Regions from separate parts of the Shewanella scandinavica genome, predicted to be linked through region 4. Evidence: predicted binding sites of a transcription regulator. Region 4 holds the regulator's gene; each other region holds the start of a gene.
The links. Region 4 encodes LexA, which represses DNA repair genes until DNA is damaged. Its sites were predicted from a motif close to TACTGTATNNNNATACAGTA; they were not measured.

Region 1: a site for LexA is predicted at 3,768-3,787, ahead of dinB (DNA polymerase IV). Genes of this name have one in related genera too.
Region 2: a site for LexA is predicted at 3,099-3,118, ahead of Q4Q50_RS12675 (YebG family protein). Genes of this name have one in related genera too.
Region 3: a site for LexA is predicted at 3,912-3,931, ahead of dinG (ATP-dependent DNA helicase DinG). Genes of this name have one in related genera too.

Annotation. Positions count from the first base shown of each region.
Region 1 is NZ_JAUOES010000021.1:50,629-58,260, reverse strand. Features, by position in the region: gene nqrM ((Na+)-NQR maturation NqrM) at 1-109, shown strand, start outside; gene bfr (bacterioferritin) at 371-844, shown strand; gene bfr (bacterioferritin) at 854-1,321, shown strand; gene Q4Q50_RS16850 (methyl-accepting chemotaxis protein) at 1,618-3,621, shown strand; gene dinB (DNA polymerase IV) at 3,811-4,887, shown strand; gene Q4Q50_RS16840 (LysR family transcriptional regulator) at 4,931-5,830, opposite strand; gene Q4Q50_RS16835 (DMT family transporter) at 5,923-6,855, shown strand; gene Q4Q50_RS16830 (methyl-accepting chemotaxis protein) at 7,009-7,632, opposite strand, start outside.
Region 2 is NZ_JAUOES010000013.1:18,862-26,493, forward strand. Features, by position in the region: gene prc (carboxy terminal-processing peptidase) at 1-1,374, opposite strand, end outside; gene proQ (RNA chaperone ProQ) at 1,403-2,029, opposite strand; gene msrC (free L-methionine (R)-S-oxide reductase MsrC) at 2,312-2,770, opposite strand; gene Q4Q50_RS12675 (YebG family protein) at 2,788-3,087, opposite strand; gene Q4Q50_RS12680 (paraquat-inducible protein A) at 3,295-3,927, shown strand; gene Q4Q50_RS12685 (paraquat-inducible protein A) at 3,929-4,546, shown strand; gene Q4Q50_RS12690 (PqiB family protein) at 4,533-7,172, shown strand; gene Q4Q50_RS12695 (spore maturation protein) at 7,314-7,632, opposite strand, start outside.
Region 3 is NZ_JAUOES010000036.1:16,946-24,577, forward strand. Features, by position in the region: gene Q4Q50_RS20665 (DUF2057 domain-containing protein) at 1-363, opposite strand, end outside; gene Q4Q50_RS20670 (primosomal replication protein) at 374-1,042, opposite strand; gene Q4Q50_RS20675 (sulfite exporter TauE/SafE family protein) at 1,033-1,806, opposite strand; gene dinG (ATP-dependent DNA helicase DinG) at 1,816-3,888, opposite strand; gene Q4Q50_RS20685 (DNA polymerase II) at 4,009-6,456, shown strand; gene Q4Q50_RS20690 (porin) at 6,680-7,632, shown strand, end outside.
Region 4 is NZ_JAUOES010000003.1:164,189-171,820, reverse strand. Features, by position in the region: gene plsB (glycerol-3-phosphate 1-O-acyltransferase PlsB) at 1-1,690, opposite strand, end outside; gene lexA (transcriptional repressor LexA) at 1,851-2,471, shown strand; gene Q4Q50_RS03480 (cell division inhibitor SulA) at 2,468-2,980, shown strand; gene coxB (cytochrome c oxidase subunit II) at 3,383-4,939, shown strand; gene ctaD (cytochrome c oxidase subunit I) at 4,949-6,541, shown strand; gene Q4Q50_RS03465 (cytochrome c oxidase assembly protein) at 6,543-7,124, shown strand; gene Q4Q50_RS03460 (cytochrome c oxidase subunit 3) at 7,121-7,632, shown strand, end outside.

The DNA.
Region 1 (7,632 bases), on a different contig from region 4:
AGGGATTGAGAAAGCGTGTGATTGTGATGACCCTTGTGACAAACGTAAACGTCGTATGGCCGCTGAAGAAGCGCGCCGTGAGAAGTTAACCAAAGATCGTATTATTTAATATTCTCTCAATCGTCTGTTTCGACAATAGCCTCCCATCTGGAGGCTATTTTTTTGCATGAAACTTATCAAGCTAGACCATCCAATTAAATTTATCCTTGGGTTATGAGGGAGATAGCGCGTTAATCTAAGCAGGAATGAGAATGCTTTTCATCATTAAGTTAGTGAAATATAAAGATAATTTGAGTTGATGGGTAAATTGTACTAGGCTAGAAGCTTGATTTAGATCAATCTTTTTCACGCTTACCAAGGATAGTAACTTATGAAAGGTCATCCTAAAGTGGTTGGGCAACTGAATCGGGTGCTTACCTGTGAGTTGACCGCCATCAATCAATATTTCCTCCATGCCCGCATGTTTAAACATTGGGGCTTAGAGAAACTCAATCACGTCGAATACAAAAAATCCATCCAAGATATGAAGCACGCCGATAAGCTCATCGAGCGCGTGTTGTTTTTGGAAGGTCTGCCAAATTTGCAGCAACTCGAGAAACTTCGCATTGGTGAACATAGCCAAGAAATGCTCGACTGCGATCTGGCCATGGTGCAAGAGCAGCTTACATTGCTGCGTGATGCGATTAGCCTGTGTGAAGCCGAGCAAGACTATGTGAGCCGCGATCTGCTGGAAGACATCCTTGAAGACGAGGAAGAACACTTAGATTGGCTCGAGTCGCAGCAAGAGCTCATTACGCTAACCGGTATTCAAAATTATCTTCAATCGCAAATTAGCGACCAATAGGAGCGGGATATGAAAGGCGATAAAGACGTCATCGATGCGTTAAATCGACTCCTAACGGGAGAACTCTCGGCAATGGATCAATATTTTGTCCATGCACACATGTACGAAGATTGGGGCTTGAATGAACTTTATGAGCGCATCGCCCATGAGTCTGATGATGAAAAAGCCCATGCGGCCAAATTAGTACAGCGTATTTTATTCCTCGAAGGAACGCCTAATGTTGCCGCCCGTGAGGCGTTGAACATAGGTAAAGATGTGGAAGAGATGCTGCGTAATGATCTCGCCTACGAGTACAAGGTCGCGGACGATTTGCGCCAAGTGATTGCCCTGTGTGAGCAGAAGCAAGATTACCAGACCCGCGAAATCCTCGAAGTGTTACTCGACGATACTGAGTCGGACCACATGTATTGGCTCGAAAAACAACTCGGACTTATCGACCGTGTCGGGCTGCAAAACTACCTGCAAACTAAGATGTAATCGCTAAATCGAGATCAGCGAGACTAACTCGCTGATCTTATTTCTACCGCTTCCTATTTTTCGAATCCCTATATAGTCTATCTGACTGTAAAACTCTGCCTCTACAAACTCATCATCTGCAATCTGCCTTAAATTTAGCGAATCCTGTTATATGTTCAATATCCTTTCTTTACAAATACTTATTTACGTTTTTTATGGTGATTCCATCTGTTGTTAACAGGTAAAAATTGTTACCGTGTAAAACTATTTTTGCGAGCCATATTGTTAAGTTGTTGGTCAGCCAGACGGGAAGATTGATGGGATATATGAAACGTTCTCTAAGTTTGCAGTTAGTGGTGACTATCGTTGGTGCGCTTGCTGTACTGCTTACCTTAGTCGCCGCTTTGTTGGTGACGAAAGAAAGTGATAACACGCGAAAGCAGGTCGATGCGGATATTTCGGCGCTGGTTGCCTTAAAAGCCAATGAGATCAGCGGTTACTTTATTGCTAAGGGCCAAGTGATCCATTCAGTATTTGCCGAGCCGGGTTTAGTCAAATGGTTTACTCAGTATCACGCCCGTGGCAGTCATCTCGCGACTGATCGCCAGTATCAAGACATTATTGCTTACTTTAAGTCTTTCTCCGATCGCGATAGCGATGTTAAGTCTGTGTTTTTTGGCTCGGCCAATACCTTCGAGTACTTTGACCTTAATGGCCGCTTCGATGGCGACCCAGATTACTACACCAACAAACGACCTTGGTGGCAGGAGGCGATTGACCAGCGTGGCTTGTTTGTTGGCGATCCTGCGGTCGATGCGAACGATGGTTCAATTTCTGCCACGGTTAAAACCCCTGTTTATGCTGCCAATGGTGAGCTGATTGGGATCGGCGGCATGGATATCTTGATTGATACTATTGGTAAATCCCTGCTGGCACCGATCAAATACCGTGACTTTGGCCAAGCTTTCTTGATGACAGACGAAGGCAAGCTAGTGTATTTCCCTGGTTTTTCCGAGCGTTTCCCGCCGGGCTCCTTGGCGAATCAAGTGGATACTCAGTTTAAGGACACATCAGGATTTTCGGCATTACGACAACAGATGCAAAGGGAAGCGCAAGGGTTTGCTAATGTTACATTTAATGGCGTTCCCCAGCGGGTGAGCTTTGTGACCGTGGGCGGCGATTATCCCAAACAAAAGTGGCACTTAGCCTTTATGTTGCCCCACGAAGTGATTGAAGCACCAGTGACCGCCGCGTTCTGGAATGCCAGTATGGTCGCCATAGGTATCATGCTGCTAATGGGCGTGACGGTATGGTTGATGTTGCTGCCCTTTAGACGCCAGTTAGCTAAGTTATTGGATGCGATGGAAGATATCGCCGAAGGTGACAGTGATTTATCAAAACGTATTCTAATGGATCGAGAAGATGAGTTAGGCAAACTTGGCGATGCCTTTAACCGCTTTGCCGAGAAAGTGCAGCATATGTTGTTAGATACGCGCAGCTTAACCCAAGAGGTTGGGACGGGCGTTATTGATGCGCGGCAGATCTGCGACTTAGCCGTGTCGTCGGTCTCATCGCAAAAGCAGCAGATAGATTCGGTTGCCACCGCCGCGACGCAAATGGCGCAAACCAGTCAAGAAATGGCTGTCAGTGCCCAGCGGGCGAATGATTTTGCCCAGAAGGCGCAAACTCAGGCCCACGATGGTACACAGATTGTTTCCCGTGCGACCGAAGGGATGAAAGCGCTGTCACAGCAAGTGATTGCGGCGGCGAAAGTGATTAAACACTTACGCAATAGCTCAGAGCAAATCGGTGAAGTCTTGAGCGTGATCCGTAATATTGCCGAACAAACCAATCTATTGGCATTGAATGCGGCGATTGAAGCGGCGCGTGCGGGTGAGCAAGGCCGTGGCTTTGCTGTGGTGGCAGACGAAGTGCGCACGCTGGCATCCCGTACCCAAGATTCTACCGCTAACATTCAAGGTATTATTCACACCTTGCAACAAAGCGCATTGCAGGCCGAGCAAGTGATGGAATCGGGCGTTGAGCAAGCGAAAGCGGGGCAAGAGCTAACGACTCAGGTCGAAGCGGCACTGAATGATATTGCGACGGCGATTATGTCAATCCAACAGCAAACGGTTGAAATAACCGTAGCAATCGATCAGCAAGCCGTGGCAGCCGAGGAAGTGGCGCTCAATGTCGATAATGTGCGGGGGTTGTCGGATCAGTCTTTGCTTTCGAGTCAGGACTTGTCGCAAAGCTTGCAAGGCTTTGAGGATATGACCCGCGCACTTACTCGCAATATCGGCCAATTTAAGATTTAAGCCTGAGTTGGTCAGTGAACTATTTGCTCACTGACCATCAGCTCAATCACGGCATCACTCATAGTGCACTCACAAAAGGAGCTTAGGCTCCTTTTAATTTTAGGTTTCCCGCCCGATCCCCGCTAAATTGATGACGAACACTTGATTACTGTTTTTATATACAGTATTTTGGCGTTAGAGGAATTCAACGTGCGAAAAATTATTCACATCGATATGGACTGCTATTTTGCGGCAGTGGAAATGCGCGACTTTCCCGAATACCGTGGCAAGCCTTTAGCTGTGGGCGGCAGCAGCGATCGTCGTGGTGTTATTAGCACTTGCAGTTACGAGGCACGTAAATTCGGTGTGCGTTCGGCGATGGCGACCGCTTATGCCTTTAAGTTGTGTCCCGATCTCATTTTGGTTCCTGGGCGGATGCAGGTTTATAAAGATGTCTCACTGCAAATTCGTGAAATTTTCTCCCGCTATACCCCATTGATTGAGCCGTTGTCCTTAGATGAAGCCTATTTAGACGTGAGTGAGTGCCAACAATATAAGGGCTCGGCGACCTTGATTGCGCAGGCCATTCGCCGCGATATCTTAGCCGAAACGGGGTTAACCGCTTCGGCTGGCATAGCACCAGTGAAGTTTTTAGCTAAGGTTGCCTCGGATTTGAATAAGCCAAACGGCCAATATGTGATTACCCCAGAGACACTCCCTGAGTTTGTTAAAACCTTATCGCTGCGTAAAATTCCCGGTGTCGGCAAAGTCACCGCCGAAAAGCTCTCCTCGCTTGGTCTCAATACCTGTGGTGATGTGCAAGCCTATTCTAAAGCTGAGTTATTGGCGCGATTCGGTAAGTTTGGTGGTGTCTTGATTGAACGTGCCCAAGGCATAGATGAGCGGGGCATTTCTGCCGACAGGGAGCGTAAATCGGTGGGTGTTGAAACCACGTTAGCGAAGGATATTTATAGCCTAGAGCAGTGCCAACAAGTGATGCCAGGATTGATCCAAGAATTAGCCCTACGTTTGAGCCGCAGCGCTAAGGAGCGCAAAATTCACAAGCAAGTGGTCAAGCTCAAGTTTAATGATTTCAAGCAAACCACTATCGAGCATCGCAGCGATGAAGTCTCGATTGTGATGTTCTATGATCTACTCGCACAGGCGATGGCAAGGCAAGAGGGGCGCGGCATTCGCCTATTAGGTATTTCGGTCGGCCTCGCCGATTCTATCCTCGCAGTGCCCGAAATCCCAAATGCCCAGACTCAGCTTGATTTAGCGCTCTAGCTGTTTACTGAGTCGATACGCCGCAGACTCACGCCTGAATGGCTCAATAAGCCTCGGGTGGATTTGCCAACATAAAATCAATTAACAGTCTGACCCGTAAGGGCAGGTTGTCCCGATCGCGATACATCAAGTAGGCTGTGCGCGGAATACCTTGCCATTCTGGCAGTATTTGAACGAGCTTGCCGCTTTGTATCTGTTCACTCGCCATGCTGATGGGTAATAGTCCAATACCGAGCCCCGCCACTACAGCCTGACTGGCGATCGCCATATCATCGACGGCTAATTTGATGTTACCTCTTGGCTCAAACTCGACATTTTGCCCAGTGCTTTTGTGCTGTAAACGCCACGTTTTTGTGGGCTTAGCGATGATAACCGGATGCAGATCCAGTTCTTCTATGGATTGCAGTGTATGCCACTGGATTGCCGGTGTGCTGGCGCAAAGCACAAAGCTAATCGTGGTAAGTGGCCTTGCAATCCAATCGGGATCTTTAGGTTCGCCCACTCGAAAGGCGATATCGATGGCGTTTTCACTGACATCGATATTCATGTTCGACAGACTTAAATCGATATCAATATTGGGATAATGCCGTTGGAAGGCGTTGAGTGATTCACCCAGCCAGCGATAGGTTGTATTGATGGGCGCCGAGATCCGCAATTTGCCAACCGCTTGATGTTTATCCGCATGCAACTCACCGGATACCTGGTTTAACTCGATAAACAGCGGGCCGCAGCGTTCGAGATACCGCTGACCTGTAGCGGTAAGGTTGACTCTATGGGCGTCTCTGTGCAGTAAACGCAGGCCTAATGATTGTTCTAACAGATTGATTCGACGGCTTAAGGTTGAAGGTGGAATGCCTAAGTGCTGCGCCGCGAGCTTAAAGCTCCCTTGTTGTGCCACCACCCAAAATAAGCGCATATCGTCTAAGGAATAATTAAGTTTCATATTTGGAATTTAAGCTCTCAATCTTGTTTGTTTTAATAATATATGAAACTTATAAACTAAGCTCAATCCCAATTACCTCCCTAGAGTCCGATATGAAATCCCATACACCTTACATGACAATTGTTTGTCTACTGATTTGCGTTTTTAGCTGGGGCAGTGTGTTTCCGATTGCTAAGCGAGTGCTGGAGGAGATGTCAGGGGAATCCCTCGTATTCTGGCGTTTTACCATTGCGGCTGTGACTCTGGCGTTATATATCGTTTTTACTCGTCAGGCTTGGCCCAAATTGAGTTTGGCGCAATACATTGTCATAGCGCTAGTAGGCGTGATTGGTGTGGGCGGCTTAAATCTGGCGTTATTTAATGGGCTGCAGCACACCTCTGCCGCCAATGGCGCCTTGATTATGGCGCTCAGCCCGCTGGTGACTTCAATCGTCAACGCGCTATTACAGCGTGAATGGCTCAGCAGGCAGCAAGTGTTCAGCTTAGTGGGCGGTTTGGCGGGCGTACTGTTAGTGATCACTAACGGCAGTATGCAGCAATTACTCAATTTTAGTTTTAGCCAAGGTGATGTGATGATTGCCGCTGGCATGTTGGCGTGGAGTGGTTATACCATTTGTTCGCAACGGGTCGGCCATTGGTTGCCTGTGTTGCCCTTTACCTTGCTGAGTATGATAGCAGCCAGTGTGTCTATGTCCGTGGTTGGGCTTGGCCGAGGTGAGTTTCACCCTTGGCAGGAGTTGATGGGGCTGTCGACGACGGCTTTGTCTAGCGTGCTCTACATAGGTTTGTTCGCCACTGTGCTCGGTTATCTGTTTTGGATTAACGGCGTTAAGGCGCTTGGCCCCGCTAAGGCATCGGTCTTTTTTAATCTCGTGCCCGTTTTTGCGGCATTAACGGCGTTAGCCATGGGGCAGGCGGTAACGGAAATTCAATTGGTGGGTATGCTGATAGTAATCCTTGCGTTGATGTTACCTATGTTAGTCAACCTACGCGCGGCAAGAGGCTTAGTGGTTAAGCGCTGCTAATCTATGCTAGCTTTGCTGTTTAAATATAAGGGAGCACCTGAATTCAGATCATCACTGCGACAGGTTTATGCTCCCTTATTCGGTAGAGGGGACTTTTCAAACATCACTGATTTACAAAAGGTAACTTATATAAAAACTTTCACTCTCAACAAATTACAGTTTAAAACGACTGACCAGCGCCGTGAGGTTACCCGCCATTGACGAGAGTTGTACGCTTGCGGCGTAGATTTCATCAGTGTTGCGTAAACTGTCCTCCGACTGTTCGGCAATGTGTTGAATATTTTGATGACTCTCATTGGCCATAGTGGTTTGCGCTTTGGCAGCGAGGGCGATTTGATTATTCATTTCGCTGATCTGGCTCACCATTTCTGCAATATGCGCTAGGGCTTCACCGGCATTACTGGCGGCTTCGACGCTTGAAATCGCCTTTTCATTACCGATATTAATTGCCGCCACAGCGCTTTGGGTGCCATTTTGCACATTGGCGATCATCAATTTAATTTCTTCGGTGGATTGGTGGGTCTTAGAGGCGAGGGAGCGCACTTCATCGGCAACCACAGCAAAGCCGCGTCCTTGTTCGCCCGCTCGCGCCGCTTCAATCGCTGCGTTAAGGGCTAATAGATTCGTCTGCTCGGCAATAGATTGGATCACCTCAAGCACGCGGCCGATATGTTGGCCTTCTTGTTCGAGTTTGTTGATCTGCATTTCGGCTGAGCCTACATCTCCTGCGAGTTCACGAATTACATTGATGGTTTTTTTCACTCTCTCTTGGCCATC
Region 2 (7,632 bases), on a different contig from region 4:
AGCACTGTAACGGTCAACCATCACAGTCAACGGGCCCGCATAACTGGTTTTGCCATCGTTATCACGGTGCGCAGACACACGGCCATCAGCATCACGAATTTGCACCACAGGGCCCATATCGATAAAGAGTCCCGTCAGCAACACGGCTTCTGTTAATGCACCACCACCGTTACCTCTAAGGTCGATGACTATGCCTTCAACTTTGGCTTCGTTTAACTTCACTAGCTCTTTTTCAACGTCCTGTGACAGGTTCATGTAGAAACCAGGAATATGGATCACGCCGACTTTGCGATTAGCGTACTCGCCGTCTTTAGGTTCAATCACCTTAGAGGTTGCCGCTCTGTCTTCAAGACGAATTTTATCGCGTACTAAGGTAACGTCGAATGGCTTAGCATTCGAACCGCCTTTCTTCGGTAAAATTTGCAGTACGACTTTACTGCCCTTAGGCCCCTTTATCAGATCAACCACGTCGTCTAAACGCCAGCCGATCACATCAACAATTTCACCGCCTTCTTGACCGACGCCGACAATCTTGTCTTCCGGCGACAGTTTTTCGCTGCCAGCCGCAGGGCCGCCAGCAATTAAGCTTTTAATAACAGTGTAATCGTCTTCAAGTTGCAGTTGAGCACCAATCCCTTCAAGGCTTAAATTCATTTCCATTTGGAAACGTTCAGCATTGCGTGGTGACAGGTAACTCGTATGCGGCTCAATGCTGCGTGAGAAGGCATTCATCACGCCTTGGAACACGTCTTCACTGTTGGTTTGAGTCAAACGTTTGATGGCGTTGTTGTAACGCTTTTGCAGGATCTCAACAATCTCAGGCCATTTTTTACCTGTGAGTTTTAGATTTAGCGCATCGTATTTAACACGTTGACGCCATAACTCGTTGATCTCGGATTGATCTTTTGGCCATGCCGCATCGTCACGGTCGTACTCATAGGCATCGCCAGGGGCGGAGAAGTCCATCTCTTTATCCAGTAGGGATAAAGCATAGACAAAGCCTTCATAACGACGCTTTTGGACGATATCAAACATTTTATAGGCAGGCTCAAGTTCACCAGAACTGAGCATGTCATCGAATTGGGTAGCATAAGGTTTAAAACTATCGACATCCGCTTGGGTTAACACATTGCGGCGATAGTCTAACTGCTGTAGATAACGGTCAAAAATTTGCGTAGAAAAGGCATCATCAAGATTAAATCTATGATAGTGCGAACGAGTGTATAAGTCCGTTACCCTTTTGCTCGCGACCTTATGTTGCGCTTCCTGCTTGAGAGTGGGTAACTCGCTGATTTGAATCGTGGGTGGTACGGCCCAAGCCGAGAATCCGACAAAAACAGTGGCGATCGAGGTAGCCAAAGTGAGTTTTCGCATCAACAAGTTACTCCGTTTTAAAAAATGATTACAGCAGGATATGTTCTGCTCTAACTTTAATCGTTAGGCCACTATCAAGCTGAACATGAATATCTTCCTTGTTAATATCAGTAATCACACCGGCTACGGGTGTCATACCTAACTTAACATTGACGCGTTGTTTTTTCGTTAAATCAGTCAATTGTGCTTGGACATAATTTACGACTGGCGCTGCTTTAGGCGCAGGCTTAGCAGGACGCTCAGTTTTAGCACGTTGAGGAACAGCCACCTTTTTAGGTGCTTTCTTCGACGCAGGCTTAGGTGCGAGTGCTGCACGTTTCGCTTTCGCTTTATCCTGACTCTCTTTCAACATGGCTTGAGCATGGTCAATGTGCTCTTGCTCTAACTCGCCGCAAGGTTCGCCATCCAGATTAACGCGTTGTGCGCCCGCTTTAACGCACTTTAAATAGCGCCAGCTGCTGGTGTAACGTCTTAAGGCAACTCTGAGCTGAGTTTTACTGACTTTAGAATCATCAGCCAACCTTTCAGCCAAATCTTGAAACAATCCGATTTTTAATGGCTTAGTTTCACCTTCAGCAATAAAGCACAAAGGAAATGTTTCATACAAATACGCCAAAATTGCATTGGTGTCGGTCAACTTTTCTGTTGATTCCATCATTACTTCCACAGTCAAAAAGGGACATCGATTCGAGGTGATATATATCAACTTCTTACGTGTCGTTTATCTTCGTTAAACTCAATATTGAGTCAACGTACAAATTAGCATCCTAGCCGCGTTTACTAAAGTTAAAAAAAATATACCTTAACAAATTTTTACAGCTCAAAACACTAAGCTTATTCATTGCATGCCGATCAAACCAGCTTAATGCGTGCAGGCGCATATTATAAGGCGCACGCCACCGATTGCGACTATGAATTATGCGTTATTGTACGCAAATTAATCAAATAGGCAGTTTTCAAAACTTTTAACCAGTAATTCCAGCCCCTTTTGGTCTTCTTCATCGAAACGATCGAAGATTGGGCTGTCAATATCGAGCACGGCAACCACGTTACCTTGGGCACGAACTGGCACAACGATTTCAGAATTACTGGCAGAATCACAGGCAATATGGCCATCAAATTGATGAACATCGGCCACTCGCTGGGTTTGATTGGTGAATGCCGCCGTACCACACACGCCTTTTCCTAACGGAATGCGTGTACAAGCCACTTTACCTTGAAACGGGCCTAATACGAGTTGTTCGCCACGCATAACGTAGAATCCCACCCAGTTCAGATCAGTCAAATTATCATTGAGTAAGGCTGAAAAATTCGCCATTGCCGCAACAAGGTCGTATTCCCCTTCCAATAAGGCCAAGGCTTGACGGTTAAGTGACTCATAAAATTTCGATTTCATTACATTTCCTAACAATTTTATTCTGCTGCTTCGGTCTTTTTAGCCGCTTTTTTCGCAGCAGGTGGATTCGTTGGCGTACTATTAACCTGAACGACACCTTTAAGCAAGTTCGTCAGCTCATCTTTATTGTTAGCAAAATAGAATGCGAGCTTTTCGCCCACGCTTTCATCTATACCTAAATCAGCTTTTTGAATGAAGGGGATAAGGTTATCGGCGATATCGAGCATCTTATCGTAGGCATCAGCCTCCTTCTTAGATGTGAATGTCATCTTTTCAACCCCTTCTCTGACCACGACAAACTGTGTTATTACTGCCATGACTGCCCTCGCACTGTTTTTATATACAGTAACTAGAGTGACATAGATTGAACTTGTGATGCAAGTGTTCTGATTAATCTGATATTATTAGCGTACTTTCGTTGCCAAGATTATAAAGCGCTAGACTGTGCAGAACGGCTGATTAGCACTACACTTTGCACCGATCTCGCTGTTATTACTCCTATTTAGGCTAATATATATTTTTATATGCATGAAAACGCAGCAGAAAATTCAGTAATCCTTTGCCGTTCCTGCGATTTAGCAGTCCGCAAACGTGCCTTGCCAAGCGGTGTCAGAGCCCTTTGCCCCCGTTGCAGTACTGCACTTTATGACACTCCCTACTGCTCTGTAAATGGCATGCTCGCCCTATGTATCTCGGCACTAGTGTTTTATTTTCCAGCCAATTTTTTACCCGTACTAGAAATTCACTTTTTCGGCAGCATTCGCACCACCACGGTTTTTCAGGGCGCGTTTGCGGTATTTGACCAAGGTTATTGGGTCGTTGGTTTAGCCGTGCTTGCCGCCGCTGTGATTGGCCCAGGCTTATTACTGTTATCGATACTGACGCAGATTTTGATTGTGAAATGGGGACTGAGTCGTCTTTTTTGGCGTAACTCATTAAAGCAATTATTGAAGTTTCATGGGGTATTATCACAGCTCACTATGCTAGAAATTTATGTGATCAGCTTTTTGGTTTCATCGTTCCAGCTTTCTGATTTTTCCGATATTTATTTTGGTATGGGCACATTTTGCTTCACTATGTTGTTTCTCGTGACTTTGTTTCTGCAACGAGAGTACGACTTAGAGCACATGTGGACGTTATTGGAAGGTCATCGCTGATATGAAGCAACAAGGTAAAGATATCGGCCTGTGTCTGTGTAAGGTCTGCCGCCAGCTCAATAGTAGTGACCTCAGCCACTGCCAACGCTGTGAAGCCGAACTTCATGTAAGGGACTATTCTAGCCTGCAAAAAAGTTGGGCTTTGTTGATTACCGCTGCCATCTTACTGGTACCTGCCAACATTTACCCTATCACTATGCTGACCAACCAAGGGCAAGTACGGCACGACACGATTTTTTCGGGCATTTTGCATCTAGTGCATTCAGATATGTTGCCCATTGCCGTGATAGTGTTTACTGCCAGTATTTTAGTGCCATGGATTAAAATCATCGGCTTATCCATTTATCTGTGTGCGATCAGCTTTGATATTCCGATTTCAAAAAAAAAATTGATGGTGGGTTTTCACATCATCGAATGGATTGGTCGTTGGTCTATGCTCGATTTATTTGTCATCTCAATCACAGTGGCATTAGTGAATATGGGACAACTACTCGATGCTAAACCCGCGCCTGCCGCGACCGCATTTGCCTTGGTTATTCTGTTAACTCAGTTAGCCGCAAAAGTGTTAGACACTCGTTTACTCTGGGATCGATTGGAACCTCAAGATGACACAAATTGAATCGCCGAAAGTTGTAAAGAAAAAACTCTTTTCGCCCATTTGGCTACTGCCTATTGTCGCGTTGGCATTGGGGGCGTGGCTGGGCATCAAGAGCATTAAAGAATCGGGCGTTGAAATTCAAATTCACTTTCCGAGCGCCACTGGGATTGACGTAGGTAAAACTTTAGTCAAATACCAAGGCTTGACTGTCGGTAAAGTCAAAGACATTGGCATAGATGAAGATCTCAAGGGCGTAAACGTTAAAGTCATGATGGACTACCGTGCTAAGCCTTTCTTAAATAAAGAGACCCTCTTCTGGCTTGTCACCCCTAAGGCCAGCATCACAGGTGTTGAAGGCTTAGATGCACTGTTTTCGGGTAACTACATTGCGATTCAACCGGGTAAAGGTAATGCCTCGACCTTTTTTGAAGCAGAACGCCAACCACCGCCGATGCAAATCGGCTCAGAAGGTGTGATGATCGAATTGACCTCAGACAAACTCGGTTCGCTCGATGTTGGCTCGCCGATATTTTTCCGCCAAATTCCGGTTGGAAGCGTGGTCAGCTATCGTCTAGATGGTAATCAAAGGGTCATCATCAGCGCCTTTATTCAAGAGCAATACGCGCGATTAGTGAAGAAAAACTCTCACTTTTGGAATGTCTCCGGTGTTAAAATTGATGCTTCGCTGACTGGGGTTAAAGTCAGCTCTGAGAGTTTGGCCTCCATTCTGGCTGGCGGCGTGAGTTTCAGCTCTGACGATAACGCGGATATTGCCAAAAACGGCGACGTTTTTTCGCTTTATGATTCAGAAACCACAGCCCTTGGCGGCATAGAAATAAACCTGACCATGGCTGATGCTAACGGTGTCGACAAAGGCACTCGCATCGTTTATCGCGGCATCAATATCGGCAGCATTTTAAGCAAGCAACTCACCGCGAATGGCGTAATAGCCGTGGCTAAGTTTGAACCTCAATACGGTTCACTGTTAACTAACGACTGCGTGTTTTGGCTTGAAGGTGCCGATATTTCCCTCTCAGGCATTAAAAATCCAGAGCGTTTACTAACGGGCAGCGTGATCAACTTCCTGCCGGGTATTAATACTAAAACGGCGATGCCAAGCAGTTTTGCCTTACAAGCCAAAGCACCTGATTTACTGCAATCGAAGAAGCGTTTCTTGACCTTAACCTCAGCCGAAAACATGGGCATTTCAGCGGGCGCCGAAGTTCGCTTCAAGCAAATCCCCATTGGCTCAGTGCTTGCGGTTAAGTTAACCAAAGATTTATCGGCGGTGGAATACCAACTCGAGTTACAACCTGAGTTTGCTAGCCTAATTCGCAGTGACAGCTATTTTGTGCCTGAGTCAGCATTAACGGTAAACGCGTCGTTAGACGGTGTCTCAGTCAAAGCAAGGGACTTTACGACGCTCACTCAAGGTGCGGTTAGCTTGATCCAAGGCCACAGCGATACGCCACTCGCCGCCAACAGCACCCTCACCTTGTTTAGCTCAGTGGATGCTGCGACAGCCTTCTATGATCGTCAGCAGCAAGTGCATCTGACCTTAATCAGTCAAGATGGCGCCGATGTCAGCCAAGGCTCACCGATTTACTATAAAAAGATGCAAATTGGGACAGTTGACTCAGTGAACTGGCAAAGTAAGACCGAAGACTTTGCTATCAAGCTCGCTATCGACAAACAGTTCCAGCCCTTGCTGAAAAAGCCTCATGTGTTCTGGCGTAACAGCGCTGTCGATATCAGCGCCAGTCTTGCGGGTATTGATGTTGCGGTCGCGCCGCTTCAAGGAGCATTAAAGGGCAGCATCAGTCTGGGATTGCTTGATAGCAATGACAAAGCCAGCAATGCAGCTAACTTAAAACTCTATGAGAGCAAGCAGTTGGCATTAACTCAGGCGCAGGCGATTCGCCTCACCCTACCCGCCTCAAGCAAACTGGCGGCCAAGGCAGCGATTCGTTATCAAGGTCATCAAGTGGGTGAAGTGTCGCAGGTGAAGCTCAATGCCGATCTCAATACACTCACTGCAACGGCCTATCTCTACGGCGAATACGCCGAACATTTCAGCCGCAGCGACTGTGAATATCATCTAGTGGATGCGCAAATTTCTCTGGCGGGAATTAAAGCGCCAGAAACCTTGATCACTGGCCCTTATATCGGTGTACTGCCGGGTACAAGCAGTCAAAAAGCGACCCAGTTTGTTGCCAACCTCGCTGCCAGCAGTTATGCCAACGTTGACGAAGATGCGCTTAAATTCGTCTTAGAAGATAACAACTTAGGCTCGATGAAAGTCGGTACACCTATCTTCTTCCGTGGTATCAAAGTCGGTCAAATCGATGGTTATCACCTGTCGACACAGGGCAATAGCGTGCTGATGCAAGCCCATATTGAGCCGCAGTACAGTCACTTAGTGAATCAAAGCAGTCAGTTCTGGGATGCTTCTGGAATTAAAGTCGATGTTGGCCTCTTTTCAGGTGCGCAAATCGAAGCGGGCTCGCTGGAAACCTTACTCGCTGGCGGTATTAATGTCGCGACTAAGGACACGACTCAAGAGGTTAATCGTTTAGCAGCAGGAACAGTATTAAGATTGCAACACAAAGCCGAAAACGAATGGCAGGAATGGGCACCCGCCCAGTAATTCTTTTCTTCAAAATACTTACACCAACGCACTAATATTAAAGCTCTTAAAAGTCAATCAGGCGCATTATGCGCCTGATTTATTTTTAGCTTCCCTTGCAATTCTATTGAGACATTCTAGGTCGCTCAACACTCTAACCCCTTATCCATAAAACCAATAACAAACGGCAATCGCAGCGCTGATCCCTGCAAAATCCGCGGTTAACCCACAGGCTAAGGCGTGGCGGCCATGGCGAATACCCACAGAACCAAAATACACGGCGAGAACATAAAAAGTAGTTTCAGTGCTGCCCTGAAAAATCGCCGCTAATCGGCCAGCAAAAGAATCGACGCCGTGATGATCCATTGTCTCGAGCATCATGGCTCTGGCGCCTGAACCACTAAAAGGCTTCATCAGCGCGGTCGGCATAGCATCGACAAAACGCGTATCAAAACCCAATATCCGCACGCCACTGGCAATC
Region 3 (7,632 bases), on a different contig from region 4:
GGTCAATTTGATTTGTGGGTTTTGCGCGTAAACTTTTGGCTTTTTAACGACTTTGCCTTCGGCGGCTTGGAGGTAATATTGATAGTCGCCATCAACGTCTAAGGTCACGATGAAAGGGGCTGATTTAACAAAGGTTTGGCTATCGCTAAAATCGTCTTCTACCATCTCATGGTAACGAATGGCGATTTTATGAGTGCCTGGTGTTAATTCTAAGCTGCTTTTATGATTGAACACGCTAGACTCGACTTTTTTACCATCGAGTGCAAGGTACTCAAATGACATCGGAATGTTGAGATCTGCGGCGAAGGCTGAAGCAGAACCGAGTAATACTAGCAGGCTGCTGATTGGCAAAAGTGATTTCAATTGTTACTCCTTAACGATTATTACTCTGATACGGACGTTCGAATATTTGAATGCGATCTTCTATATAACTAATAGCTTGCCTGCATTTTCCTAGACGACGATGCATCAAAAGGATGTCATTTTGCAATTTTATTTTGTCAGCACTATGACAGTTTTCAAGTTTTGATTCCATTTCTTCAATTTTTTGTTCAAATTTTTTCGCCCAATTCAGGTGTTTGTTCAATTCTTCATAGATCTCGTGACTATTTTGCATCACGTTATTGGCGATCCAATCGAAACCACTGGCTTGGTGAGACTGATTCTGACGCTGAGCAAAACGGGCGCGGCTACTGGCACGTTGCTGAGTCTTGGACTTAATGTCGATAGAGGTCGTCAGCAAGGCCCGTTTGACGGCGGTGAATCTGTCTTGGATCCGCTCACAGCTGAGGGCAATCGTCTGGGGGGCGAGCTTGAGCTTAATTTGTTTTTCGAGCTGTATAATGCTGCTACGAATTTGTTCAATACAGGGGCTGAGTTGGGCGCCGTGTTGGACAAACAGCGAATGATTAAAGCGCTCAGTTTCTTGCAGGAGTTTACGCTGCGGCGGCGCGAGTCGATTATCGTGCTGCAGTACTTCTTGCTCTAGGGCTTTGAGCTGATTTTTCAGCATCACCAGTAATTGTTGGGTGTTCACAACCATGCGCTCCATGCCAAATTTGCTGCAATCATTAGCACGATCAAAATAAACAGTGGACGAATAAAGGGCATGCCAAATTTAATCGCGCAGCGCGCGCCGATAAATGAGCCTAACATCATGCACAATCCCATCCACAAACCTATTTGCCACTCTACCTGCCCAAGCCAGCCAAAGATAGTCAATGCGGTCAAGTTGCTGGTGAAGGTCATTGCGCGGGCGAGGCCGCAACTGTGCAGTAAAGGCAGTTTATACAAAGAGCCGGATGTGACAGTCCAAAACGCGCCAATGCCAGGGCCGGCAAAACCATCATAAGTGCCTAAAGCAAGTCCCTGTAGCCATTGTTGCTTGGCGGGTGGTTTGCTGGTTGGGGCTTGGCAGTTAACATCTGATATCGCATTGGGGCTGATTAAACTGTAAATGGCGATGCCAATGATCAGCAGTGGCAGGACTTTTTCGAGCCATTGGGTATCGACTAAATAGACTAAGAAACTGCCCAATACGGCACCAATAAAGGTGGCAATAAAGGCCATGTACCAAAATGAGGGTTTAAAAAGGTGCTGACGATAATAGGTCCAAGCCGCCATTGAAGAGCCAAAACTGGCGGCTAACTTATTGGTACCTAATACGGTGTGCGGTGCTATGCCTAAGGTTAACAGCGCGGGGATCGACAATAGGCCACCGCCGCCAACAACGGCATCGATGAATCCAGCGATAAGACCTATGACTGCCAACAGGGCCCAATGACTGGGCTCGAGTAACAACTCCAAATTTTAATCCTACTCTATAACACGTCTAAAGGGCGGTAAGGCATCCAGTAAGGACTTGCCATAGCGTTTAGTGACTAACCGCCTATCTAAAATGGTCACTCGGCCATAATCTTGCTCTTTACGCAGTAATCTACCACAACTTTGAATAAGCTTACGTGAAGCATCTGGGATCGTCAGTTGTAAGAAGGGATTACCGCCTTTGACTTTGACATATTCTGCATGCGCTTGCTCAACGGGCGAGGTTGGCACGGCAAAGGGCAGTTTAGTGACGATCAAGTTAGTCAGATAATCACCGGGCAAGTCGAGACCTTCAGAGAAGCTGCCGGTGCCGAACAAGATACTTGGTTCGCCCTTATCGCATTTAGCTTTATGATTTTCTAATAATTGTTGCCGTGGCGCATTGCCTTGGATAAGTAGCTCAGTGGTGAGTTTACCTTCAAGTAATTCAACCACTTTTTCCATCTGCCAGTAGGAGGCGAATAGCACTAAGGTTGCCATTTCGCCTTCAATAAGGGTGATGATTTGTTCGGCAAGTTCAGCCGTATAGGCATCGTCCGTCGGCTCAGTGCGCATTTTGGGTAAATAAAGTGTCGCATTATTGGGGTAATCGAAGGGCGATTGTAAGGCTAAATAACGACTGCCATCGTTGAGTGATAACCCCACCTGATGTACGAAATGGTCGAAGTTATTGAGTGCGCGCAGCGTGGCGCTACATAAGACCACGCCCGCGGCCTTTTGCCACAGCATGGATTCCAGCATAAAGCCGACTTCGATAGGTGAAGCGCTAAATAGATAATCCACTTGTTTACCTGTGATAAGTTCAACCCAGCGCGCCATAGGTGCGCCTTTGTGCTTATCTTCCTTGGCCATCATCTTCCACAATTTTTGTAGATTCTCGAGCCTTTGCAGCATAAATCCGGTTTCGGCTAATAGTGCTTCGGATTGATGTTTAGGAATGTCGCCATCTTTAATCGCCTCTGCCAACAGTGACAGCATTTTATTAAACTGCTTGAGGGCAAGATTAGAGGTCACAGCAAGGTTTTCAGCCAGAATGAGTAATGAGTCCGGCAGTTTGCCGTGCTCAAAACGCAGACGGTTTTCAGGATTGGCAAAGTGCTTTGTCTGGGTATCGCAGTAGTGGGCCACTTGGTTGAGCTGGGCGATAAGATCGCCTAAGTGATCTTGCATCGCCTGCGCAGGAGCAATAATGTTGTTGCTCTTTATTTGGTTTTGTAACTTAGCGCAGGTTTTGCCAATTTTTTCGAGCCAGTCACAGGCGCCCCTCAGCGTGGCCTGTGCACTGGAGAAATCCCGCGCCACAATCGGTAAGTGATGTGCCTCGTCGATAACATAAAACACGTCTTCGGGATCGGGCAATATCACGCCGCCACCGAGCTCTAAGTCGGCGAATAACAAGCTGTGGTTGGCGATGAGTACATCCCAGGTATCGACATCTTCGCGGGCTTTATGGAACGGGCAATTTCTGTGGCTGGCGACTTGACGATGACAGCTGTGTTTGTCGCAGGCGATTTGTTGCCACAGGTGATCAGGCAGCGGTACGGCTAAGGTATCGATTTCGCCATTCCAGCGACCTTCGTTATAGTCTTTTAACAGGCCATGCATCATAGCTACTTGGCTGTTGTCAGGCTTAGTTTGCCACATGGCCATTTGTGTACTGTTGTCGTCACCGATGAGCATCGCCAGTTTCGATAGACACACATAACGTTGTCGACCTTTTACTAGGCCAAAGCGGAAATTTAAGCCGGATTGCTCAAGAAAAAAGGGTAAATCTTTATGCAGTAATTGTTCTTGCAAGGCGACGGTTGCGGTAGCTATACAGACCTTTTTCTTGCTCGCTAATGCCAGTGGAATGGTACCGAGGATGTAAGACAATGATTTACCGATCCCAGTGCCTGCTTCGACCACGATAATGCGTCTATCTTTGTCATAGTCGCCGGCGAGGGTCTTAGAGATTTCCGCCACCATATAGTTTTGTTCGCGGCGCGGCCTAAAATGAGGCAAGGCGGTAGCGATATCCTTATAGATGGCGCGGATCTGGGTTTTTACATTGTCAGGTAACATGCGTCACTACTTTATCGAATTAATGCTGTACATAATAACAGTGATTGCATAGCCTAAGAAACTTTTCTGCCATTTGGCGGCATTTAAATTGAGTAGCTATACGATTTGGGAACCCATGCGATGAAGCCAGAGGCAACAACGGCCGTTAGTGTACAAGGTCGAGTCTTAACACGCCATGCGATTCATCGTCATGGGAGTTTAGTGTTGCAGTATTATCTGGCTACCGCCCAAGGCCCTGTGCTGGTGGAAGTGCAAGGTACTGAACACATTTGTTTTTGCCATCAAACGGATGTGGCGGCTCTACAGTTACAAACGCCGGGTCAAGCATTGCGGTTTGTGCCATTAGCACTCAAAAGCTTTAAAGGCGGCGCTGTCAGTGGTGTTTATGCCAAATCGAGCAACAGCATGCGTACCTTACAGCGCATCGCTAAAGATGCCGACATCCCCTTATTTGAAGCCGATATTCGACCCGAACAGCGTTATTTAATCGAGCGGTTTGTGGCGCTGGATGTGGCATTTTTAGGGCATTTCTCTGCGACGAGTAACATACACGCGCCGACTAGCGACAGTCTTGAGGCTAACTCGCTGCCCGTGTTTATCGCCGAGCGGGCAAAGAGTATTGCTCCCTTGATGGCGGTGAATTTACGCTGTATTTCACTGGATTTTGAATGCAGCTTTGAGGGGTTACTCTATTCGGTTGCGCTATATGGTCAAGACAGTAGCCAAGCCGAGGGGCAAGGCAGCCTCAAGCAGACTTATGAAAAAGTGATCATGGTGGGCGAAGCTGAATCAAACGCCCCCGAGTATATTGAATGGGTGGTCGATGAAGCTGCACTTATTCATCGATTAATCGCGTGGTTCCATGAGTTTGATCCTGATTTTATTATCGGTTGGTCAGTGGTGAGTTTCGATCTCGCGCTATTGTCACGCCGTGCATTATTACACCGTATTCCACTCACCATTGGCCGCGGTGGCGCTATGCTCGATTGGAAGGTTGATAATAAATTTCGCCCAGAAACCTTAGTCTTACCGGGCCGTGTGGTACTCGATGGTATCGATTGGCTTAAGGCGGCTTTTTATCACTTTGAGCGTTTCTCGCTTGAATTTGTGTCGCGGCAATTATTAGGTGAAGGCAAGGCCATTCATAACGTCGATAATCGCGTTGAAGAAATTGACCAGCTGTTTAAGACCGATAAACAAGCCTTAGCGCATTACAATCTTACCGATAGCCGCCTAGTGTGGGATATTTTTACTCACACTCAATTGTGGGATTTTGCCCTCGCGCGTGCCGAACTGACAGGTTTAGAACTTGGGCGAGTAGGGGCTTCGGTGGCGGCGTTTAATCATTTGTATTTACCGCATTTACATCGAGCGGGTTATGTCGCTCCAGCAGAGCCTGCCAGTGATGGCATTGAAAGTCCTGGCGGCTACGTGATGGATTCTGTGCCGGGTCTTTATAAACACATCTTAGTGTTCGATTTTAAAAGTCTGTATCCCTCCATTATTCGCACCTTTTTGATCGATCCTAAGGGATTGATTGAAGGCTTGCAGTTGCCCGAGTCTGAATGTGTTGCGGGGTTTCTCGGTGGCCGTTTCAGTCGGCAACAGCCTATTTTACCTAAGCTTATCCAAACCTTATCTGAGCAGCGAGAAAAGGCCAAGCGTGAACATAATGCGCCGTTATCCCAAGCGATAAAAATTATCATGAACTCGCTGTATGGGGTTTTAGGTTCTCAAGGCTGCGTGTTCCACGATGCAAAGTTAGCAAGTTCGATCACGATGCGCGGCCATCAAATCATGAAACAAACCCGCGCATGGATAGAAGAGATGGGCTATCAAGTGATTTATGGCGATACGGATTCGACCTTTGTCAGGCTTGGCAGCGAGCCTGATCTCTCAGACATTAACGCCTTGGGTAACAGTCTGGCGCAGGATATCAATGCTAAGTGGCAGGCTAAGATCTGTGCTGATCACCAAGTTGAGAGTTTTCTCGAGTTACAGTTTGAACGGCATTACGAGCAGTTCTTTATGCCAACCTTAAGAGGCTCATTAGAAGGCAGTAAAAAGCGTTATGTTGGCGCGTGGCGCAATGCGAGCGATGAACTTGAGCTTATCTTTAAAGGTATGGAACAAGTGCGCAGTGATTGGAGTCCCTTAGCGCGCAAAGTCCAAGAGTCACTCTATGAGCGAATGTTTAACCAAAGGGATATCAGTGTTTATTTAGCCAGCGTGTTTGAAAAATTGCTTGATGGTCAGTTGGATAATGATTTGGTATTTCGTAAACGCATGCGGCGCAATATCGAAGATTACACGGCTAAATCTTCACCACATGTTAAAGTCGCCCGGCAACTATGCGACTTAACAGGTGATACCACTTTTGGCAAGCGTGGGGCGCAAATTGACTACCTGATTACTGTAAATGGACCGGAACCCTTACTGTACAGAACGTCACCAATTGATTACCAATACTACATTGATAAGCAAATTGGCCCTATTGCAGAGCCGGTATTTTCGATAATGAAACTAAACTACATGGATATTGCGTCAAAGCAGTTGCTGTTAATATAGTGTTTTTAATGTTCTTTGTGTGTTGCTATAGGTGGCGAATGTAGCGTTTTAACCTGTTTTGTAGAGGTTAACTGGTTTGTTTTTGTGATGTTAATCGACATATTCTTTAGGTTTCGCTTTGAGGGGATATTGAAAATTTGCTACCCTTTAAGTGGAAATTGTAAGGAAATATAACAACGGAATGACGTTGGCAAAACATAAACAAAAAAAGGTTAAGCACCAAATGAACAAGACGTTAGTAGCAACTGCGCTTGCAGCCATGTTTTTAGTACCATCAGTCTCGGCTATCGAGATCTATAAAGATAATAAAAATGCCGTAGAAATCGGTGGTTTTATTGATGCACGCGTGATCAACACTCAAGGGGAAACAGAGGTTGTTAACGGCGCATCTCGCATTAATTTTGGTTTTAATCGTGAGTTGACTGACGGTTGGAAAGCCTTTGCTAAATTAGAGTGGGGCGTAAACCCAGTGGGTAATAGCGATATTGTCTATAACAATCGCTTCGAATCTGTTCAAGAAGAGTTCTTCTATAACCGTTTAGGTTACGCAGGTCTGTCCCATGACACTTATGGAACACTGACTATCGGTAAGCAGTGGGGTGCTTGGTACGATGTCGTTTACAACACTAACTACGGTTTTGTGTGGGACGGCAACACTGCAGGTGTTTACACTTATAACAAAGATGACGGCGCGGTAAACGGCGTGGGTCGTGGTGATAAAACGGTCCAGTATCGCAATGCCTTTGGCGATGTTAGCTTCGCAGTTCAAGCGCAGTTGAAAAACAGTAGCTTCTATACTTGTGATCTTAGAAAATTAGATGGCGGAAAATATGAGCCAGAAGTAAGTCAGGAAGAATGTGCTGAACGTTGGGGAAATGGTGCTGATGATGCTCAGCAAGTCGAGTTTAACTATACATACGGCGCTGCACTAACATATAAAGCTACTGACATGTTGACGTTGACTGCCGGCGTTAACCGTGGTGAATTTGAAGTGAGCTATGGTAACGGCGAACAAACCACAGCGGTTGATCTTATCTACGGTGCAGGTATCACTTGGGGTAACTTCGATAATAATGGCTTATATGCTGCTGCAAACGTTAACAGACAAGAAAACCATGATACTGACAACATTGGTCGTTTGATCAAAGATGCCTATGGTATTGAAAGTTTAGTTTC
Region 4 (7,632 bases):
AAGGCACTTTTTTGAGTAGGGTCAGATACAGATCAAGCTGACGTTCCAGCAGACTGCGCTCTAAGGCATTTTGATCTGTCGCCAGCAACACTAAGCTCGTCAAGGTCACTGAACTCGCTGCCGCCGCATCGTTGATATTTGTCATCACTCGATTCGCTAGCACGTTTACCGCTGGCGTTAACCAACTCGGTTTTTGCTCAGGATCATCGGCTACCTCATTACGCCAGTTTGGCGCACGCTCATTTAAGAAGTTTTGCAGGGTAATGGGCTCGCCAAAGTTCACATAACCTTGGCCGAAATTACCCAGTTTGCGGATCGCGCCAAACACTTGCCACACAGATTCTTTTTTCTTTTTCTTACCGCTTAATTCTTTATGGTAAGTCGCTACCTCCATCACATGGTCGTAGCCTAAATATACAGGCACTAGCGTGACTGGACGCTCGATACCGCGCAGCACGCTGTTCATCGTCATAGCGATCATGCCAGTTTTGGGCGCCAATAGACGCCCCGTACGTGAGCGGCCGCCTTCGGAGAAATATTCCACCGAATAACCTTTAGCAAACAGTTGATCTAAATACTCACGGAATACTGCGGTATACAGCTTGTTGCCATTAAAACTACGGCGGATAAAGAAGGCACCACCGCGACGGAACATAGGTCCAGCGGGCCAGAAGTTGAGGTTAATACCTGCGGCAATGTGCGGCGGAACCATACCTTGATAGTACAAAATATACGATAACAGCAGGTAATCCATGTGGCTGCGATGGCAAGGCACATAAACAATCTCGTGGCCATCGTGGTGCAGCTGGCGAACTTGCTCGGCGCCTTTAATGTTGATCCCGCTGTAAAGCTTGTTCCACAGCCAAGTTAAGAAACGCTCGGCAATACGCACTAAACTATCTGAGTAATCGGCAGCGATTTCATCGAGATACTCAATGGCTGTCTCGCGCGCTTGGGTCTCTGAAATCTTCTTACTGACTGCTTCTTCTTGAATCGCTTTACGCAACGATTCAGATTTGAGCAACGAATGAAACAGTGCTTGGCGATTTGGCAGCACAGGCCCTGTCATCACCTTGCGTTGACGGCGGAAATGCACCCGCGCGACCCGCGCTAATTTATGGGCAATCCCCATGTCAGTGCCGTGTTCGTCGGCCATGTATCGCAGGGATACAGCATTTGAAAACTGTACGAAGTTATGTCGACCTAAGAATAGAATCATCAAGCATTTGCGCAGCCAAGTCGGGTTTTCCCGCTCAAACACAGCCGCCTTCATAGTGTCGTCTTCTTTCCCTGGCGTGCGGCCCCAATATAGGCTTACGGGCACCAGTTGAATGTCTAATTCAGGGCGTTCCTTATGCACGGCCAATAAACGCATAAAGCATTCGAGGAAAGGCTCGTTACCCGCACGCTCACCAAACAGCGGCTTACGCCCTTGAAGGCAGACAACCCGAGGCGCAATTACACCATTTGCCACTAAAGGCTCATAGGGGCTCGGCAGTCCTAACTTAGCCGTAATTTCGCTCAGGGCAGCGATGTCACTCAGCGATTCCGTTTTCATCACATAAGCAAGGGGTCTGGAGGCATCCAGATTCAGATCGGCAAAGGGATCCTGAGGCACAACAATAGTGTGCACTAAGTGTTTTTGGATCCAGCGTAATGATTTCAACCAAAGAGAGTCGTGTTTAGGCATTATTCTTATGCAATTAAGTACGTTTACTAGCCCGGTAGAATACCAGACTATGGGTAATATTCGCTAATTCTCTCCAACATAGCTAAAAAGTGGTTAATACTTGCGCTGCAAATAATACTGTATATACTAACAGTAACTGTATAGAAAAACAGGAAACACCATGAGACCTTTGACGCCACGCCAAGCTGAAATTTTAGAGCTAATTAAACGAAATATTGCCGATACTGGCATGCCACCCACACGGGCAGAAATCGCGACCCGTTTAGGTTTTAAGAGCGCCAATGCGGCTGAAGAGCATCTTAAAGCGTTGGCGAAAAAGGGCTGCATTGAGATCATGCCAGGCACATCTCGGGGCATTCGTCTGACTGCGGAAGTCGAAGAAGTAACTGAAACAGGTTTACCGCTTATCGGTCAAGTAGCCGCTGGCGAACCTATTCTCGCCCAAGAACATGTTGAACAGTACTACCAAGTCGACCCAAGCATGTTCCATCCCGCCGCCGATTTTTTACTGCGGGTTAAAGGCGACAGCATGAAGAATATCGGCATTCTCGAAGGAGATTTGCTGGCAGTTCATAAAGTACAACAAGCCAGAAATGGTCAAGTGGTTGTCGCTAGAGTCGACGACGATGTCACTGTTAAACGTTTCGAAAAAAAAGGTAATGTGGTCTATCTACACGCCGAAAATGAAGACTATTCCCCGATTAAAGTGGATTTAGGCTATCAAAGTTTAACAATTGAAGGACTCGCCGTCGGTGTGATCCGTAATGGAGATTGGCTATGAACAAACTACTTGGCAATGCACCCCGCCACCCTGGCTTGTGGCTCGATGAAGTACGTGATGCCGACTATGACTGGCACCATGCACCTATCGCCTGCATGCCAACTAAGACTCAAGGTCGCCAAGAATTAATCCATCTGAGCGCGCAACTCGCCCAGTTAAGCCAACAGGGCCGTTGGTTAGTGCTCATCAACCCACCGAGTATTGGCTACAAACAAATGCTCGCCAACGCTGGCGTGCGTATGGATAGAGTCTTGCTGGTGCACGCGAAAGATGAAGTCGAAACCCTGTGGGCGATGGAAAAAGCCTTAACAAGTGGTACGTCCAGTGCAGTTATTACTTGGACCAAATCACTGGATGCACGCGATAATCGTCGCCTGCAAATCGTGGCTAAAAGTGCCCGCGCCATGGGCATAGTGCTTGAATACGTAAACAGTCACTTACATGGCGACGTACGCATTGAGCAAGGCAATCTCTTCGGCCAACAATCTTTTTTTAGCGCTGTACATTAAATATTCATTTATTTTTTTACCTTGAAAGCCGCCTCGCCTATGAATGTGAGGCTTTTTTTTGGCAATTTTTCAGACAATTAGATAAATAAGTGATCTTGATCAATATTTAAACAGCAAGTATGGTTGATTTAGTCGGCGATGATATATCGCCGCCCGTGGCAAATAAATCGAGCCGTAATCGAGTTCAAAATGCCACTAAAAATAGAGAACAGATTTATTTCAGTCGTATGTGCCAGCGTGGCTAATACCAGCAGTAACAATACTTAATTAAAAGTAACAGCCGCCAACGCACGTTGAAGTCAAAAACGCTTTTTTGGGAACTGAAGAGTTTGCATAGAGTTGAGACTTACTGTGTTGCTCTTCTTTGTAGTTGCTATTCGCAATTGGCAGAGGAGAAGTCTTGTGAAGCAATTGTTGTATTGTTTACTCGTGGTGTTATTCGCACCACCGTTGGCCGCCGCGGACATGCGGTTCAACATGACCCCTGGCGTAACCGAGATCAGTGGCAAGGTTTATCACTTGCACATGACCATCTTGTATATCTGCTGCGCCATTGGCCTTGTGGTCTTTGGCGTGATGATTTACGCCATGATCAACCACAGAAAATCCAAAGGCGCTGTCGCGTCCCACTTTCACGAAAGCACTAAAGTTGAAATCGCTTGGACGATTCTGCCATTTATCATTTTGATCTTAATGGCGATACCAGCGACAAAAACCTTAATTGCGATGGAAGATCCCAGCGACGCCGATCTGACCGTTAAAGTCACGGGTTCCCAATGGAAATGGCATTACAGCTATTTCGATCAAGACATTGATTTTTACAGCATACTCGCAACCCCTAGAGCACAAATCGACGGTACCGAAACCAAGGGTGAACACTACCTATTGGAGGTCGATAAGCCGCTCGTTCTGCCGATAAATCGCAAAATCCGCTTTTTGATGACCTCTGAAGATGTCATCCATTCATGGTGGGTACCTGCTTTTGCCGTGAAGAAAGATGCCAACCCAGGATTTATCAATGAGGCTTGGACTCGCATCGACAAACCCGGTATTTACCGTGGTCAATGCGCCGAACTTTGCGGTAAAGACCATGGTTTTATGCCGATCGTAGTGCAAGCCTTACCCGAAGCCGAGTTTGAAGCTTGGGTGACGGAGCAGAAACAAGCCGCAGGCGCGGCGGCAGAAGCCGCTCAAGCCGCTTTATCACAGACCCTTAGCAAAGAGGATCTGATGACCCAAGGTGAGCAAGTTTACCTCGGGCACTGCGCAGCCTGCCACCAGCCCAATGGCGAGGGGTTACAAGGCGTATTCCCACACCTCAAAGGCAGTCCGATAGCAACGGGACCACTCAGCGGCCACCTTGAAATTGTGCTCAACGGTAAAACAGGTACGGCTATGCAAGCCTTTAGTAAGCAATTGACTGCACAAGAAATTGCCGCTGTGATTACCTATGAGCGTAATGCTTGGGGCAACAATACTGGCGATGCTGTGCAGGCTAAAGATGTCAATGAGCACATGAACGGCAGTGCAGGCACACAAGCACCTGCTACCGCACCAGCCAATACGACCCCAACTCCCGCACCTACAACTGAGCCCGCAGCAGTTGTCGACTCCGCAACCATAGTCGATCCGGCGAGTCTCCCCACTCTCACCCATGAGGCACTGATGGCCGAAGGTGAAACTGTCTACACCACCACTTGTGCGGCCTGCCATCAGTTAACGGGAGCTGGCATACCACCTGCCTTCCCCGCCCTCGCTGGCAGTGCTATCGCCACTGGGCCCGTCGCCAATCATCTCGATATTGTGATGCACGGCAAAACAGGCACGGCTATGCAAGCATTTGGCAAACAACTCAGCCCACAGCAACTCGCAGCAGTCATTACCTATGAGCGCAATGCTTGGGGCAACAATACCGGCGATACAGTGCAACCTGCTGATATCGCAAGCCATGGACAGTAGGGGATTATGATGAGCACAACGACTCAAGATCAAACCGCAGCCCATGATGACCATCATCATGGTGCGCCAAAGGGCATCATGCGCTGGGTGCTAACCACCAACCATAAAGACATTGGTACTTTGTATTTATGGTTCAGCTTCATTATGTTTTTAACCGGTGGCGCTATGGCCATGGTGATCCGCGCTGAACTCTTTCAGCCCGGATTACAATTGGTCGAGCCCAACTTCTTTAACCAAATGACCACAGTCCATGGGCTGATCATGGTATTCGGCGCGGTAATGCCCGCCTTTACTGGGCTAGCAAACTGGCTGATCCCTATGATGATTGGTGCGCCCGATATGGCGCTGCCACGGATGAATAATTGGAGTTTTTGGATCTTACCCTTCGCCTTTACCATCCTACTCAGCTCGCTGTTTATGGAAGGCGGCGGACCTAACTTTGGTTGGACCTTCTACGCGCCACTGTCTACCACTTATAGTCCTGACAGCACGGCACTCTTCGTGTTCTCTATTCATATCATGGGGATAAGTTCGATCATGGGCGCAATCAACGTGATTGTAACCATAGTGAATCTACGTGCGCCCGGCATGACATGGATGAAGTTGCCGCTGTTTGTGTGGACTTGGCTTATCACAGCATTCCTGCTGATCGCTGTGATGCCCGTGCTTGCGGGCGCTGTGACTATGGTACTGACCGATAAGTTTTTCGGCACTAGCTTCTTCGAAGCGGCAGGCGGCGGCGATCCTGTGATGTTCCAGCATATTTTCTGGTTCTTCGGCCACCCTGAAGTCTACATCATGATTTTGCCGTCCTTTGGCATCATCTCCGCCATAGTACCCGCTTTCAGCCGTAAACCATTATTCGGCTATGCATCAATGGTTTATGCCACTGCCAGTATTGCAATTCTGTCGTTCCTCGTATGGGCGCACCATATGTTCACTACAGGCATGCCAGTGTTTGCCGAGCTGTTCTTCATGTATTGCACTATGTTGATTGCGGTGCCAACGGGGGTGAAAGTGTTTAACTGGGTCGCGACTATGTGGCGCGGTTCACTCAGCTTCGAAACCCCTATGTTGTTCGCCGTGGCCTTTATCATACTCTTCACCATTGGCGGGTTTTCGGGGTTAATGCTTGCCATTACGCCAGCCGACTTCCAATACCACGACACCTATTTTGTGGTGGCGCATTTCCATTATGTGCTCGTGACTGGGGCGATTTTCTCCATCATGGCGGCGGCCTATTACTGGCTACCTAAGTGGACGGGGCACATGTACAACGAGCGACTGGGACAATGGCATTTCTGGTGTTCGGTGATTTCGGTCAACGTACTGTTTTTCCCGATGCATTTCCTTGGGCTCGCAGGTATGCCAAGGCGTATCCCCGATTACTCGATTCAATTTGCCGATGTTAATCAAATCGTTTCGATTGGTGGCTTCGCCTTCGGCTTATCGCAATTGATTTTCTTAGTGTTAGTGATCAAGTGCATCCGTGGCGGCGAAAAAGCCCCCGCTAAACCTTGGGAAGGTTCCGAGGGTTTAGAGTGGACATTGCCAAGCCCAGCGCCTTATCACTCCTTCACGACACCACCTGAGGTGAAATGAAATGACGAACCATCACCAGCCAGAAAAACCTAAGTCAAATCGAAAGCTTATCAGCATGCTCGTCATGGGCTGTATTGGTATGTTTGGTTTTGGGTTCGCGCTGGTGCCGCTATACGATGTGCTGTGTGAGAAGCTGGGGATTAACGGTAAAACCTCCAATACTGCCAGTAGTTATCAAGCGATAACCATAGATACTAGTCGTGTTGTCACAGTGGAATTTATCTCCCAAGTGCAAACGGGTATGCCGTGGAAATTTGAGCCGCAAACCAAGCGGCTCGAAGTTCACCCCGGCGAACTGACACACACAGCATTTTTAGCACGCAATGTGTCAGACAGAGCCACAGTTGGTCAGGCGATACCTTCAATATCACCCGGCCAAGGTGCGGCATATTTTAATAAAACAGAATGTTTTTGCTTTAATCAACAGCACTTAGCGGCTTCGACCAGCGCTGAGTTGCCGCTCATTTTCTTTGTGGATCCTCAGTTACCTGAATCCATCCACACTCTGACCCTCTCTTACACCCTCTACGACATTACCGACAAGCAGTTAGCGTCTGCCATAGAGCAAGGAGCTGCAAAATGACCACAAAACATGAAAATTACTATGTTCCCGCCCAAAGTGCTTGGCCCATCATTGGCGCTATAGGATTGTTTCTAATCGCCTTGGGTGCAGGGCACTTTGTCCATCAACTAAAATCTGGCGCATCGGGTGGCGGTTATATCCTGCTAGCGGGTATCGCCGTGATCCTCTTTATGCTGGTTGGCTGGTTTAGAACCGTGATCAACGAATCTATGACTGGGCTTTATTCGCACCAAATGGATAGATCCTTTCGCCAAGGCATGAGCTGGTTTATTTTTTCGGAAGTGATGTTCTTCGGCGCATTTTTTGGTGCGTTATTTTATGCCCGTATGGTCGCAGTGCCTTGGCTCGGTGGCGCCTCCAATAATGCCATGACCCACGAAGTACTCTGGCCACAATTCGAAGCCGTTTGGCCGTTGCTCACTACGCCAGATGGCACCAAAACCGAAGCGATGCCGTGGAATGGCCTGCCGTTAATCAACACTATCGTGCTGCTGACCTCCTCAGTCAC